3 regions of the Rhizobium sp. BK512 genome follow, and region 2 is predicted to be linked to each of the others. Evidence: predicted binding sites of a transcription regulator. Region 2 holds the regulator's gene; each other region holds the start of a gene.
The links. The regulator PhoB, encoded in region 2, activates phosphate uptake and scavenging genes when phosphate is short. The targets are predictions, from matches to a motif close to TGTCATNNANCTGTCAT.
Positions count from the first base shown of each region.

Region 1: pstS (phosphate ABC transporter substrate-binding protein PstS) is a predicted target of PhoB. The motif match lies at 1,735-1,751, and genes of this name have one in related genera.
Region 3: ppk2 (polyphosphate kinase 2) is a predicted target of PhoB. The motif match lies at 3,108-3,124, and genes of this name have one in related genera.

Region 1 covers NZ_JACIAS010000008.1:261,659-266,803, forward strand. The annotation lists gene FHX06_RS27070 (bifunctional diguanylate cyclase/phosphodiesterase) at 1-1,511, shown strand, start outside; gene pstS (phosphate ABC transporter substrate-binding protein PstS) at 1,868-2,890, shown strand; gene pstC (phosphate ABC transporter permease subunit PstC) at 2,979-3,956, shown strand; gene pstA (phosphate ABC transporter permease PstA) at 3,959-4,816, shown strand; gene pstB (phosphate ABC transporter ATP-binding protein PstB) at 4,867-5,145, shown strand, end outside.
Region 2 covers NZ_JACIAS010000004.1:493,796-498,940, reverse strand. The annotation lists gene FHX06_RS17630 (GcrA family cell cycle regulator) at 1-526, shown strand, start outside; gene FHX06_RS17625 (pyrroline-5-carboxylate reductase) at 827-1,615, shown strand; gene phoB (phosphate regulon transcriptional regulator PhoB) at 1,749-2,432, opposite strand; gene phoU (phosphate signaling complex protein PhoU) at 2,562-3,275, opposite strand; gene pstB (phosphate ABC transporter ATP-binding protein PstB) at 3,320-4,135, opposite strand; gene pstA (phosphate ABC transporter permease PstA) at 4,150-5,145, opposite strand, start outside.
Region 3 covers NZ_JACIAS010000001.1:1,083,021-1,088,165, reverse strand. The annotation lists gene FHX06_RS05465 (branched-chain amino acid ABC transporter permease) at 1-778, opposite strand, end outside; gene FHX06_RS05460 (branched-chain amino acid ABC transporter permease) at 775-1,635, opposite strand; gene FHX06_RS05455 (ABC transporter substrate-binding protein) at 1,690-2,865, opposite strand; gene ppk2 (polyphosphate kinase 2) at 3,177-4,085, shown strand; gene FHX06_RS05445 (ABC transporter permease) at 4,169-5,011, opposite strand; gene FHX06_RS05440 (ABC transporter permease) at 5,015-5,145, opposite strand, start outside.

The sequences.
Region 1 (5,145 bases), on a different contig from region 2:
GCGAACACGAACTCGACGGATTGCACCTTGCGACCGCGCCGGAGCCAGGCCTGCTGAACACACCCATCACGGACATGCAGGGCGGTGTCATCGGCCATCTTGTGTGGCCGAGCAAAGCGCCTGGCAGCGCCGTGTTTCACCAGGTCTATCCTTACATATCGGCCGCCATCATTATCCTTGTGATGTTCTTGGGGGGCGTTCTTCTGGTGGGCGCTTCCGAGGCGCGGCGCCTGCGCCAATTGGCACAAGCAGCGATTTTCGAAGCGAACCACGATAGCCTGAGCGGCCTGTTGAACAGGCAAGGGCTTCTCGCACTGCTGGAAGAAGTGCAGGGCACTGATCTTGCGCAGCCCCGGCTCTATCTGGTCGATCTCGATGGGTTCAAGGCTGTCAACGACGCATGGGGGCATGCGGTCGGCGATGACCTGATCCGGATCGTTTCGAACGCCCTGGTCGCCTGCCACCCTGAAGTCGTCGCTGCGGCCCGATTGGGAGGCGACGAGTTTGCGCTGGTGCAGATTGGGTCTGCCGCGCCTGGAGAGATAGAAGCGACTATTCTGGCGCTGTTCGCCGAGCCCTTTAAAATCGATGGGCGGACGATCGAAGTTGGCGCAAGCATCGGCGCTGCCGCGCGTGACGGAGACCTGCCGCCTTTGGAGCTTCTCCGCAGGGCCGATATGGCGCTTTACCGCGCCAAGGAAAATGGCAGGGGCCGGGCGATCGAATACGACCCGGAGCTAGATCGGGAACGCCAGAAGGTCGCCGAAATGGAAGCTCTGTTGAAGAGCGCCATCAGCGATGGTGCGATCGAAGCCTTTTTCCAGCCTCTCGTCTCTGCTGCGACAGGCGCTGTCACGGGTCTTGAAGCACTGGCGCGCTGGCGAACCCCGACAGGAAACATAAGCCCGGAGATTTTCATCCCGCTCGCCGAAAGGTGCGGTCTCATCGATGCGCTAGGCACCCTCATGCTGAAAACATCGATCGAGCATGCCAAGAGCTGGCCCGGCCTGGCATTGTCGGTCAACGTTTCACCGGTCCAGCTCTGCAATCCGGAATTCGCCGCCGAAGTGATCTCGCTCCTGCAGGGCCTCGATTTCGATCCGAAGCGCCTGACATTGGAGATCACCGAAGGAGTTCTCATGACAAATCCGGACCAGGCCCGCCGGTCGATAGATCATCTCAAACAGGTTGGCATAAAATTCGCGCTTGATGACTTTGGCTGCGGCTATGCGAGCATCGGCGCGTTGCGGCAGTTCGGGTTTGATCGAATGAAGATCGACCGTTCGCTCGTATCCGCCCTCGACCAAAGCTCGAATGGTGCGGATGTACTTCGGGCAACCATCTCCCTGGCGACCGCGCTACAGATTCCGGTCACCGCGGAAGGCATCGAAAATGCGCACCAGGCTGAGATCCTGCGGGAGGCGGGCTGCGATCAATTGCAAGGCTATCTGATCGGAAAACCGATGTCGGCACTCGACATATCCAGCAAGCTCCGGGAGCATGCAGCGTGATGCCAGACAGATAGCGCTAGCGCTCTGGCTGCCGTTCGGCTTGGGAGCATTTCGACCTCTGAAAGCGACATTTTCAGGCATTGCTGCGGCAATCGACCGCAGCCCTGCGGCAATAGGGCCGCACCTCCTTCGGTAAGGCCCTGTTAACGCGCGATTCATTCGGAAGGTCAGTGCCTTCAGCGGCTTATGCACAGCTTTGCATGTCGCGGCGCCTGCCTCCGGCTGTCATCAAACTGTAATAATAGACGCCTAGCCCGCCTTCCCGTGACGAGGAAATTCAGCGCTCTCGACAATGGACACCCCCTCCATGGCGCCGGACCTCGTCGTCCTCTAGTTCCATCAGGGAAGAGTCGCAAATGCTCACCAAGAAACTTCTTTCGGCCTGCCTCGGCGCTGGCCTGGTTGCCGCTCTGGCAGTCTCGGCCTCCGCTGCTGACATTACCGGCGCTGGCTCCACCTTCGTCTATCCGGTCCTTTCGAAGTGGTCCGCGGACTACAACAAGGAAACCGGTGACAAGCTGAACTACCAGTCGATCGGTTCGGGCGGTGGTATCGCCCAGATCAAGGCTGCCACGGTTGACTTCGGCGCTTCCGATGCCCCGCTCAAGCCGGAAGACCTGACGGCTGGCGGCTTCGGCCAGTTCCCGCTGGTTGTCGGCGGCATCGTTCCCGTCATCAACGTCAAGGGCATTAAATCAGGCGAATTGAAGCTTTCGGGCAAGGTTCTCGCCGACATCTACCTCGGCAACGTCACCAAGTGGAACGACAAGGCAATCGCCGACCTGAACCCGGGCCTGAAGCTGCCCGACAGCCAGATCGCTGTCGTTCACCGTTCGGACGGTTCGGGCACCTCCTTCAACTGGACGAACTTCTTCTCGAAGGTAAACCCGGACTGGAAGTCGAAGGTTGGTGAAGGCACCGCGGTCAACTGGCCGGTCGGTATCGGCGGCAAGGGCAACGAAGGCGTTGCCGCTTACGTCACCCGCGTCAAGGACTCCATCGGCTACGTCGAATACGCCTACGCCCTGCAGAACAAGCTGCCCTTCGTTCTCGTTCAGAACGCTGCCGGTCAGTATCCGAAGCCGAATGCCGAGAGCTTCTCGGCTGCCGCTGCAAGCGCAGAATGGGGCAAGGCCCAGGACTTCTACCTGATCATGACAAACGCTCCGGGCGAAAAGGCCTGGCCGATCACGGCAACCACCTGGGCCATCATGTACAAGGAGCCGAAGGACGCCGAGCGCTCCAAGGCTGCTTTCTCCTTCTTCAAGTGGGCTCTCGAAAAGGGCCAGAAGGAAGCGTCCTCGCTCGACTACGTTCCGCTTCCGGACACGCTCGTGAAGCAGATCGAAGACTACTGGACGGCCTCTTTCAAGAGCTGATCCTGACGAAACTGCGGTTGGGGCGGGAAGCTTTGCTTTCCGCCCCAAATGCCTTTGACACCCCCTCAAAGCAGCAGAGCGTACGGATATGAGCGAAGCACTGGCATCGCTGCCCGCCGACATCGCGGGCGTGAAGCGCCGCGACGGCGCCGCAGGCGATCGTATTTTCTTTTGGATAGTTTTGGGCTGCGGCCTGTTTGTTCTCTTTGCCCTGCTGGCAGCGGCGGTCTCCATGGCCATGGGCGGGCTTCTTGCCTTCCGCACGTTCGGCTTCGGCTTTCTGACCGGCACTGAATGGGACCCGGTTGCCGAGCGGTTCGCGGGTCTCGTGCCGATCTACGGCACGCTGGTGACCTCGGCGCTCGCCATGATCATCGGTGTTCCCGTCAGCCTCGGTATTGCGGTGTTCATCACCGAAGTTGCGCCGCGCTCCGTTCGCGGCCCGATCGGCGGCGCTGTCGAGCTTCTCGCCGGTATCCCCTCGATCATCTACGGCATGTGGGGTCTCTTCACCTTCGCGCCCTTCATGTCGGATTACATCCAGCCGGTGCTGATCGACTGGCTTGGCCCGATCCCGCTGATCGGCGCGCTGTTTTCGGGGGCTCCGCTCGGCATCGGCATGCTGACCTCGGGCATCGTGCTGGCGATCATGATCATCCCCTTCATCTCCTCCGTCATGCGCGACGTCTTCCTCGTCGTCCCCGCACAGCTGAAGGAATCGGCCTATGCGCTGGGCTCGACCAAGTGGGAAGTGGTGCGCGACATCGTCATTCCGCATACCCGCACAGCCGTCGTCGGCGGCATATTCCTCGGCCTCGGCCGTGCGCTCGGCGAGACCATGGCGGTCACCTTCGTTCTCGGCAACACCCACAATATCGCTGTGTCGCTGATGGAGCCTGGCACCTCGATTGCCGCAACGCTTGCCAACGAGTTTGCAGAGGCTTCGGATGACCTCTACCGGTCGTCGCTCGCAGCACTCGGCCTGATCCTCTTCGTTGTCACCTTCATTGTCCTGGCTGCTGCCAAGCTGATGCTGGTGCGTATGGCAAAGCAGAGGGGAGAGTAATCATGGCTACCTATTCCGGTTCGCTCTACCGTCGGCGCCAGCTCAGCAGCGCCATCGCTCTGACGCTCTGCGGCATCGCCACCGTGCTTGGCCTCGTCTTCCTTGTCTGGATACTCTGGACAACGCTGATCCACGGCCTGTCCGCCCTGAGCCCCACGCTTTTGACGGAAATGACGCCGCCGCCTGGTGAAGATGGCGGCGGTCTCGCCAACGCCTTCATGGGCAGCCTGCTGATGGTCGTGCTTGCTGTTGTTATCGGCACGCCGATCGGTGTGCTCGCCGGCACTTACCTATCGGAATTCGCCCGCGGCAAGAAGCTCGGTGAGGTCATTCGCTTCGTCAACGACATCCTGCTCTCGGCGCCCTCGATCATCATCGGTCTGTTCGTCTATGAGCTGGTTGTTCGCCCGACGGCACGCTTCTCCGGCTTTGCCGGCGGCATCGCGCTGGCCTTCATCTTCCTGCCGGTCGTGGTGCGCACGACCGACGAGATGCTGCGGCTGGTTCCTGACGTGATGCGCGAGGCAGCCCTTTCGCTCGGCATCCCGCGCTGGAAGGTCACGGTCAACGTCCTCTACCGCGCCGCGTCGACCGGCATCCTCACCGGTATCCTTCTGGCGATCGCCCGCATTTCCGGCGAGACCGCGCCGTTGCTGTTCACGGCTCTGAACAATCAGTACTGGAGCCTCGATATGTCGCAGCCGATGGCAAACATCCCCGTGGTCATCTTCCAGTTCGCCATGAGCCCGTATGAGCAATGGCAGAATCTTGCGTGGGCCGGTGCCTTTGTGATGACGGCCGTCGTTCTAATCCTGAGCGTCGTATCGCGCTCCGTCCTGAACCGAAAAGGTGGGAAATGATGCTTCAGTCCCAAGACACTTTCGACGCCGCCAGCAAATCGGAAAAGCCGATGGCCAAAGACAAGATCGCTCTCGAGAAAGTCAATTTCTATTACGGCGACGCCCACGCGATCAAGGATGTGAGCTTGAGCTTCCCTGAACGCCAGGTTTCGGCCCTGATCGGTCCGTCGGGATGCGGCAAGTCCACGCTGCTGCGCATCCTGAACCGTATCTACATGCTGTATCCGAAGATGCGCGCCACCGGCTCGATCAAGCTCGACGGCAAGAATATCCTCGACCCGAGCTTCTCGATGAACGAGCTGCGCGCCCGCGTCGGCATGGTCTTCCAG
Region 2 (5,145 bases):
CTGGACAGACGAGCGTGTCGAAAAGCTCAAGAAGCTTTGGTCGGAGGGACTAAGTGCCAGCCAGATCGCTGCGCAACTTGGCGGAGTAAGTAGAAACGCTGTTATCGGCAAGGTTCACCGGCTCAGTCTTCCCGGTCGCGCCAAGGCCGGCGGAACCGCAACCACGGCGCGTGCGCCCAAGCGCAACACCTCTGCTCCCCGCGCCCCGAACTATGCATCTCGCATCGCCACCCGCACCGTGACGCGCCAGCAGGGCGCAACGATGCTGAAGGAAGAGATCGAGATCGAAACGGTCGAGGAAATGGAATACGTGCCGGCCAAAAACGTGGTCGTGCCTATTTCACGTCGCCTCGGCCTGACGGAACTGACGGAGCGCACCTGCAAGTGGCCGGTCGGCGATCCGCTGAAGGACGATTTCTACTTCTGCGGCTGCGACTCCCCGGATTCATCGCCCTATTGCAACTACCACCAGCGTCTCGCCTATCAGCCGGTGAGCGAACGCCGTAAGGCTGTCCGGGTCGCCTGAGCAGCGATCTTGCAACAGACGCAATGTATCATCACCCCTCCTCGCCTGGCGCGGAGGGGTGATTTTTTAGCCGGCACAGGAACGCCGGAAAACGGCTCCTGACCGCGATCTGCGGAAGGCCGATCTCTGCCGGCATCCACCCTGCCTGACAATGCGAGCTTATGTGGCCAAGACCATCGATGCGTTTCAGCCCCAAGGCTGGCATGGACCGGTGGTCATGGCGCTGTAGCGCGATTTTCTGATACAGATGCGGTATTCTGGTGGAGTAGCACGGCGCAAATAGTCGCTTGGGGGGTGCCAATGGAGATCGATCCAAAGCGGATGACAATGGGGTTCGTCGGGGCGGGCACGATTACCGAGGCTGTCGTCACCGGATTGGGCAAGACGGCGTTTCGCGACACACCCATCGCGCTGTCACCTCGCAACGCAGGCGTCGCCTCCCGCCTCGCGGCGGCAAACGGGAATGTGTCTATCGCTCTGGGCAACCAGGATGTTCTCGACCGCTCCGATCTCGTATTTTTGGCAGTGAGGCCGCAAATTGCCGAGGAGGTCATCCGCTCGCTCCGATTTCGGCCGGGCCACCATGTCATCAGCTTTGTCGCGGCCACGCCAATGGATCAACTGCTGGCGTGGATCGATCGGCCGGTTCGCCTGAGCCTGGCAATTCCACTTCCGTTCGTCGCAGATCTCCAGGGGGCGACTGCGATCTACCCGCCCGACGAGGTCTCCCACACACTCTTTTCGGCGCTCGGAACGGCGATCCAGGTTGAAGACAAGCAGGAGTTCGAACTTCTCGCGGTGGCGAGCTGCCTGATGGCCAGCTATTTCGGCATCCTGGACGCGACGTCGACCTGGCTGCAGAGCAAGGGGCTCTCGGGAACGGCTGGCGACGCCTACCTCCGTCAATTGTTTTCCGGCCTCGCCCATGCTGCCCGTTCAAAACCTGTCGCGAGTTTCGATGAACTCATCGGCGAGCATTCGACCAAGGGCGGATTGAACGAACAGGTGCTCGAAGACTTTCGTGCGTTTGGCGGCACTGCGGCTCTGCAAAAGGCTCTTGATCGAATTCTTGTGCGCATCCGTCTGTAAAAAGCAGATCCTTTCGAGGTTCGCTTTCGGCGCCTGGTGTCGGCTTTCGTAAGGAGCTAGGGGCGCCAGATAGACAAACGGGCCGCCCGGCAAGCGAGCGACCCGTCTGGACCTCCGATCACTCGGATTAAGCTTAAGCTTCCATGGAATATCCCGCGCCGCGCACGGTGCGGATGACATCCTGCATGTTGGAGAAATTCAGCGCCTTGCGCAGGCGGCCGACATGGACGTCGACGGTGCGCTCGTCCACGTAGATATCATGGCCCCAGACGCCGTCGAGAAGCTGCGAGCGGGAGAAGACGCGGCCCGGCGAGGACATCAGGAATTCCAGCAGGCGGAATTCGGTCGGGCCGAGGCGGACTTCGCGGCTCTTGCGATGGACGCGGTGCGTTTCGCGATCGAGCTCGATATCACCACATTTCAGAACGGTGGAGAGCACCTCGGGACGGGCGCGTCGGAGCATCGCCTTGACGCGGGCGACGAGTTCCGGCGTCGAGAAGGGCTTGACGACATAGTCGTCCGCGCCGGTCGAAAGACCGCGAACGCGCTCGCTCTCTTCGCCGCGCGCCGTCAGCATGATGATCGGCAGGCGCTCGGTTTCCGGCCGCATGCGCAGCCGGCGGCAGAGCTCGATGCCGGAAACGCCCGGCAGCATCCAGTCAAGGATGAGCAGGTCCGGCGTGCGCTCCTGAAGCCGGATTTCGGCTTCGTCGCCACGAAGGATCGTATCCACCTCGAAACCTTCGGCTTCAAGGTTGTAGCGGAGAAGCACGCTCAGCGCCTCTTCATCTTCAACAACTGCAACTCTTGGGATCATGCGTGTCAGTCTCCTAATGCATGATCCTTAAACCGGGGGTGATTTAAGCAAGGGACCATGCAAGAACTCGGAATTGGCTGCGACCCTGCGCGCCCCCGACGGGGCGCGCACGCAATCGGCAGGTCCGGATTACTCCGTGACCGCACCAACGGTATTGGAGCTGTCGTCCTTCGGACGCTCGCCTTCCGGCTGGGCGCCGGTTGCCATGTAGTAGATCGTCTCGGCGATGTTGGTCGCGTGGTCGCCGATGCGCTCGATGTTCTTGGCGCAGAAGAGAAGATGCGTGCAGCTCGTGATGTTGCGCGGATCTTCCATCATGTAGGTGAGGAGTTCGCGGAACAGCGAGGTGTACATCGCGTCGATCTCGTCGTCGCGCTCGCGGATGGACTTGGCCTTGTCGGCCGAGCGATTGGTGTAGACGTCGAGCACTTCCTTGAGCTGGACCAGCGCCAGTTCGGAGAGATGCTCGAGACCGCGGGCGAGCTTGCGCGGAACGCCGGTGCTCTGCACCGCTATGACGCGCTTTGCCGTGTTCTTGCCGAGATCGCCGACGCGCTCGAGGTCGGCGGCGATGCGGATCGAACCCATGATCTCGCGAAGGTCGGAGGCCATCGGCTGGCGACGGGCGATCGTGACGATCGCCTTGTCGTTGATCTCGCGTTCAGCGTGATCGAGGATCACGTCGTCGGAAATGACCTTCTGAGCGAGTGCGGTGTCACCGTTGACCAGCGCGCGAACTGCGTCGGCGCCCATCTGTTCGGCAAGACCACCCATCTCGGAAATGCGCCGGGACAGGAACTTCAGATCGTCGTCATAGGCGGAAAAAATATGTGTCGATGCCATGGGGCTTTGTCCTCGAAAATCGGGAAGGCTTCACATTGCCAAAATCAGCCAAACCGGCCCATGATATAGTCCTGGGTGCGCGGATCGTCCGGATTGGTGAACATCTTGTCAGTATCGTTTTCCTCGACCAGGTTGCCGAGGTGGAACATGGCCGTACGCTGTGATACGCGCGCGGCCTGCTGCATGGAATGCGTCACAATGACGATCGTGTAGTTTTCACGCAGCTCGTGGATCAGCTCTTCGACCTTTGCAGTCGCGATCGGGTCGAGCGCCGAGCAGGGTTCGTCCATCAGGATGACTTCCGGGCTGACCGCAACGGCGCGTGCGATGCACAGACGCTGCTGCTGACCACCGGAAAGGCCGGTGCCGGATTCATGCACGCGGTCCTTGACCTCGTTCCAGAGGCCGGCGCGCTGCAGGCTGGTCTCGACGATCTGGTCGAGATCGGCCTTGGACTTTGCCAGACCGTGAATGCGCGGGCCGTAGGAGACGTTTTCATAGATCGTCTTCGGGAACGGGTTCGGCTTCTGGAATACCATGCCGACGCGGGCGCGGAGTTCCACGACGTCGATATCGGGATCGTAGATATCATCGGTGTCGAGCGTGATCTTGCCGGTCACGCGGCAGCCGTCGATCGTGTCGTTCATGCGGTTCAGCGAACGCAGGAAGGTAGACTTGCCGCAGCCCGAAGGGCCGATCAGCGCGGTCACGGTGTTTTCGCGGATGTTCAGATTGACATCGAAAAGCGCACGCTTCTCGCCGTAATAAACGGAGACATCCTGACCGATCATCTTATACGGGACGTTGCTCATTTTCTGGTCCAGCGCCTTCTCGACTGCGGCTTCCGTCAACATGTTCATGATCTCTACTCCGTTTACCAGCGGCGCTCAAAGCGACGACGCAAGAGGATAGCTCCGATGTTCATGACGATCAGGAACAGGAGCAGGACGATGATGGCACCCGAGGTTCTTTCCACGAATGCGCGCTCCGCTTCGTTGGCCCACATGTAGACCTGAACCGGAAGTGCCGTGGAGGGATCGAGCGGAGTGGCCGGCGCCTGGGCGACGAAGGCGACCATGCCGATCAGGAGCAGCGGCGCAGTTTCGCCGAGTGCGTGGGCAAGACCGATGATCGTGCCGGTCAGGATGCCGGGCATTGCAAGCGGCAGCACATGGTGGAACACCATCTGCATCTTCGAGGCGCCGAGGCCGAGGGCTGCCGAGCGGATCGACGGCGGTACGGCGCGCAGTGCCGCACGCGTCGCGATGATGATCGTCGGAAGCGTCATCAGGGTCAGCACCAGGCCGCCGACGAGCGATGCCGAACGCGGCAGGCCGGCGAAGTTGATGAAGACCGACAGGCCGAGCAGACCGTAGACGATCGACGGAACGGCGGCGAGGTTGTTGATGTTGACCTCGATCAGATCCGTCAGCTTGTTCTTCGGCGCGAATTCCTCGAGGTAGATCGAGGCTGCGACGCCGATCGGCAGCGAAAGGGCAAGCACGATGAGCATCAGGTAGAGCGAGCCGATCAGGGCGACGCCGAGACCTGCGGCTTCCGGACGGCTGGAATTGCCGTTGACGAAGAGGCCGGTGTTGAACGTCTTGTGGAGAGCACCGCTCGCCTTCAGCTCGTTCATCCAGGCAACCTGCTTGTCGTTGACCTTGCGGTTCTTCTCATCAACCGAAAGATTGATCTGGCCTTTGTTAGCGCTGTCGATATTGGCATCTGCAAGCACCGTGACATTGACGGTCTTGCCGATGATCGACGGGTCGGCAACGACCATGTCACGCAGCTGGATCGGCGCGCCCTTGGACAGCATGGCGGATGCGTCGCGCACGTCAGGACGGCTCGATGCATTGATGCCGAG
Region 3 (5,145 bases), on a different contig from region 2:
CTGCGGAACGATGGAAAGCGAGCACGTCGGGCGAGACGAAGCTGGTCGTCTGCGTCAGCAGCGCGCCCGCGATGCCGGCATAGGCAGCCGAGATCGTATAGACCGCGACGATGCGGCGGGTGGGCGAGATGCCGAGCATGGAGGCTCGGCGCTGGTTGCGCTTGATCGCCTTGAGAGACAGGCCAAAGGGCGAGTTGACGATACGCCGTGCAATGTAGGTCAGAACGACAAGCACAATCAGGCAGTAGATGTATCCGGTGCGGCCCCAGAGATCGAATTCGAAATAGCCCAGGATAGGGTTCAGCATCACGCCGCTCAGGCCGTCGGCGCCGCCGGTGAGCCAGGCGGCCTGATTGACGAGTTCGGCGAGTAGCATGGCGACGCCGAAAGTTGTCATGAGGCGGGTAAGGTCGGAGCCGCGCAGCACGAGGAAGCTTGTCAGCAAGCCGAAGAGGCCGCTGACGAGGGCGGCGGCCACCAGGCCAATGACGGGCTCGCCTGAGACATAGATCGCAAACAGACCGGCGGCATAAGCGCCGAGGCCGAAGAAGGCGGTATGGCCGAGCGAGACGATGCCGGCATAACCGAGGATGAGATCCAGAGAGACGGCGAAGAGCGCAAGAATGGCGATCTCCGTCAGGATCAGCATCTGCGACGGCAGCGTGAAGATCGCGGCGATGGCGACCAGCCAGAGAGCGAATTCCCAGATCTGCCAGCGGCCGGCGCGCTTCAGGAGTTCCATGGCCTTGCTGGAGGCGTTGCTGTGTTCGCCGCTCATCGGCCGCCCTCCCGGGAGAAGAGGCCATGGGGCCTGACGATCAGCACGAGGATCATCACGGCGTAGATGATGAAGGCGCCAAGCTCCGGCACGTAATACTTGCCGGCGACATCGGCAATGCCGAGCAGCAACGCGGCAATGAAGGGACCTGTTATCGACGAGGTGCCGCCGACAGTGACAACGATCATGAAATAGATCAGGTATTTCAGCGGAAAGTTCGGGTCGAGACCCAGCAGTTCGGTGCCGAGCGCACCGCCGAGGCCGGCAAGGCCGGAGCCCAGCGCGAAGGTCAGCGCGAAGATGACGGAGACATTGATGCCCATGCCACGTGCGACACGTCCGTCATCGACAGCGGCGCGAAGCTGGCTGCCGAAGCGGGTGCGGGTGAGCGCCAATTGCAGGGCGACGGTCAGAAGCGCGCAGATGACGATGATGAAGAGCCGATAACGGCCGATATCGATGCCCAGAAAGCCGAAGCGGCCGCTGAGTTCGGGTGGCAGGTTGATCAGTTGCTGCTGGCCGCCCATAAAATAATCGATGGCCGATATCGCCATGAAGACGAGGCCGATCGAAAACAGCACCTGATCAAGATGGGAAGCCGAATAGAGGCGCCGGTACAGCAACCGTTCCAGCACGACGCCAACGAGTGCGGTGACGATGAAGGCGGCAGGCAGGCACCAATAAAAGGAAATGCCATAGCGGTTCATCATGATGACGGTGACGTAGCCGCCAGCCATGGCAAAGGCGCCATGCGCCAGATTGACGAAATTCATCAGACCTAGCGTGATCGACAATCCGCAGGCGAGAACAAAGAGAAGCATGCCATAGGCGATGCCGTCGAACAGGATTGTCAGCATGAGACCTCACTGCATCCAGGCGGCGGAATTGCTTCCGCCGCCTGTTCCCTGGGCTTACTTGGCAGCCGTATTCGGATCGTGGATCTTCGGATAGGTCGCGAACTCGACATTGTAGAGTTCGCCGTTCTTCTCCTTGACCTCGCGCATGTAGATATCCTGCACGATGTCGCGTGTATCAGGATCGATGGTGATGGGCCCGCGCGGGCTGACGAATTCCATACCCTTCATGGCATCGACGAGTTTGGTGCCATCCGTGTCACCGCCGGTCTTTTCGAGTGCAGCATAAGCGACATGCATGGCATCATAGCCGCCGACCGACATGAAGTTCGGGCGCATGTTCTTGTTGGCTTTGCGCACTTCGGCGACGAAAGCTTTGTTTTCCGGGCTGTCGTGATCGGTCGAATAGAAATGACCGGTGATGACGCCCTTGGCGGCCGGTCCCATGCCATTCAGGAGATCGTCATCGGTGACGTCGCCGGTGGCGATCAGCTTGATGCCGGCGTCGGCAAGACCGCGATCGACGAACTGCTTCATGAAGATTGCGCCGACACCTGATGGCACGAAGACGAAGAGGGCATCCGGCTTGGCGTCGCGTACACGCTGAAGGAAGGGTGCAAAATCGGGGTTCTGCAGGGGAACGCGGAGTGCTTCGACAACCGTGCCACCTTCTTTCTTGAACTGGTCGGTAAAGCCCTTCTCGATGTCGATGCCCGGACCGTAATCGGTCACCAGCGTGACGACCCGCTTGAGGTTGTTCTGGACTGCCCAGGTGGCGACTGGAACGGCGGATTGTGGACCGCCCATCGAGGTGCGCACGAAATAGGGCGACTGTTTCATGATCGCCGAGGTCGTGGCCGAGGTGATGATCGCCGGAACCTTTGCCTGGTTCAGAACCGGGGCGACACCCATGGCAAGCGGCGTCAGGCCGAAGCCGACAAGCATCTTGACGCCGTCATTGACGACGAGTTCCTGGGCGATGCGGCGGGTCTGGTCGGCCGTGCCCGCGTCGTCACGCAGCACCAGCTCGATCTTCTTGCCTGCAACCGTGTCGCCATTGATTGCCATGTATGCGCGAGCGCCGGCCTCGACCTGACGGCCGGTTGAGGCAAAAGGACCTGTCATCGGCAGGATCACGCCGATCTTCACCGTTTCCTGCGCAAATGCAGGCATCCCAGCAATCGTGGCGAGCGCCGCGCCTGCTATCAATAGTCTTCTTGAAAACGAAATCATGTATACTCCTCCCATTGTTGCGCATCATATCTCTCTCCCGGAGATATGCCGCGACCTGAACGTTTTTCTTCTCTCCTCCAGAGGAAAACGCCATTGTCGCGAAAATTGCTCAGCGACATCAATGTATACATAAAACTTGACTTGGTACAAGCTGCTGCTACCTGGCAGGCTGATCACCAAAGGCCCGGCGGACGGTCTTTTGCGCTTGCCAGTTTTGTGTTTTGTCAAAGCAAATTTTCGATCGTCGCAACTCTGTCATATAGCTATGGCGAGAACGTGCTTTATCGAGCGAATTGAACAGGGAGCGTGCCATGATCGAAAACACTCAGCTCGACCGTATCAAGAACGAAATCGCCGACAGCTTCGACGAGGAGCTGGAAATGCAGATGGAGGAGGACCGGCTCGACGAGCTGGTCGCCGAGGGCATGTCCGGCGAAGCGGAACAGACGCTCGAGCGCAAACTCTATTTCCGCGAGCTCTTCCGCCTGCAGCATGAGCTGGTTCGTCTTCAGGACTGGGTCCAGTACAAGAAGTTGAAGGTGGTCGTGCTTTTCGAGGGCCGCGATTCCGCCGGCAAGGGCGGTGCAATCAAGCGCGTGACCCAACGCCTCAATCCGCGCGTCTGCCGCGTCGTGGCGCTGCCGGCGCCGACCGAACGCGAGCGGAACCAGTGGTATTTCCAGCGCTACACGCCGCATCTGCCGTCGGCGGGCGAGATGGTGCTCTTTGATCGCAGCTGGTACAACCGTGCCGGCGTCGAGCGGGTCATGGGCTTCTGCACGAAGGACGAGCTGGAAGAGTTCTTCCGCTCCGTGCCGGAATTCGAGCGCATGCTGGTCCGCTCCGGCATCATCCTCATCAAGTACTGGTTCTCGATCACCGATGAGGAGCAGGAGTTCCGCTTCAACATGCGCATCCACGATCCGCTGAAGCAGTGGAAGCTCTCACCGATGGACCTGCAGAGCCGCGTCCATTGGGAGGAATATACCAAGGCCAAGGAAGAAATGCTCGCCCGCACCCATATTGAGGAAGCGCCGTGGTGGGTCGTTCAGGCCGTCGACAAGAAACGCGCGCGCCTCAATTGCATCGCCCATCTGCTCGGCCAGATCCCGTATGAGGACGTTCCGAAGGAAGGGATCGTGCTGCCGGATCGCGTGCGTCACGATGACTACCACCGCACCCCGGTTCCGCCGGAAATGTATGTTCCCGAAGTCTACTGATTGAAATGGCTGCGGCCGGTTTCCGGCAGCAGCGTCTTTTCAGCATGTCGCGCAAAACCGATTCACGCGTTGCGCGACATGCCTCAATGCGCCGATTGCTGCTTGGCGCGGGCGACGATCTGGGTCGGATTGACGAATTGCAGCGCGATGATGAGCCAGAAGAGCGTCGTCACCATATAGATCACCGCCATCGCATCGATTGATTGGCTGGCTCGTACGCCGGATGCGAAGACCGCATAATAGAGAGAGACGACAAGCGTCTGGGTCTGCGGTCCGGCGATGAGGAAGGTCAGCTCGAACATCGCGAGCGTGCGCACCAGCACGAGCAGAAGTGCTGCCAGCATGCCGGGCAGCAGGAGCGGCAGCAGAATGCGGATAAAGAGGCTGGTGGTGCCGGCACCGAAGACACGGGCGGCGGCCTCGATGCGTGGATCGATCTGCTCGATGAACGGGATCATGACGAGCACGACGAAGGGGAAAGACGGCACGAGGTTGATCAGCACGACGCCCCAGAAGGTGCCGCCGAGCCCGAGCTGGTAGAGCACTGTTGCCAGCGGAATGCCGTAGGTCAGCGGTGGGATCAGCAGCGGCAGCAGGAAGAGCAGAATGATGGCGCGCTTGCCCGGGAAATCGCGCCGCGCCAGAGCATAGGCTGTCAATACGCCCAGAATGCCCGAGATGATGACGACGACAAAGGCCATCTCGAAGGTAACGATGACGACGCTGGATAGCTGGAATTCGCTCCAGGCGCTGAAATACCAACGATCCGTCCAGCCGCGCGGCAGCCATGTGCCGAGCCAGCGTGTGGCGAAAGAGTTGACGATCACGGCCGCGATGACCGCAAGCAGGTTGAGGACAAAGAGGGTCGCGAGCGCCCAGACGGCGATGCGCCAGATCTTCGAGGTAAGGCCCTGGTCACGGATCATGGCTTAGCCTTTCGTGCCGCCGGCCGGGCCGCGGTAGAAGAAGGAACGCGCACCGAGGACGGCGACGACAACAATGAGCTCGACGCCACCCATGATAATGGCGATCGCCGTGCCGTAGGAATGATCATATTGCT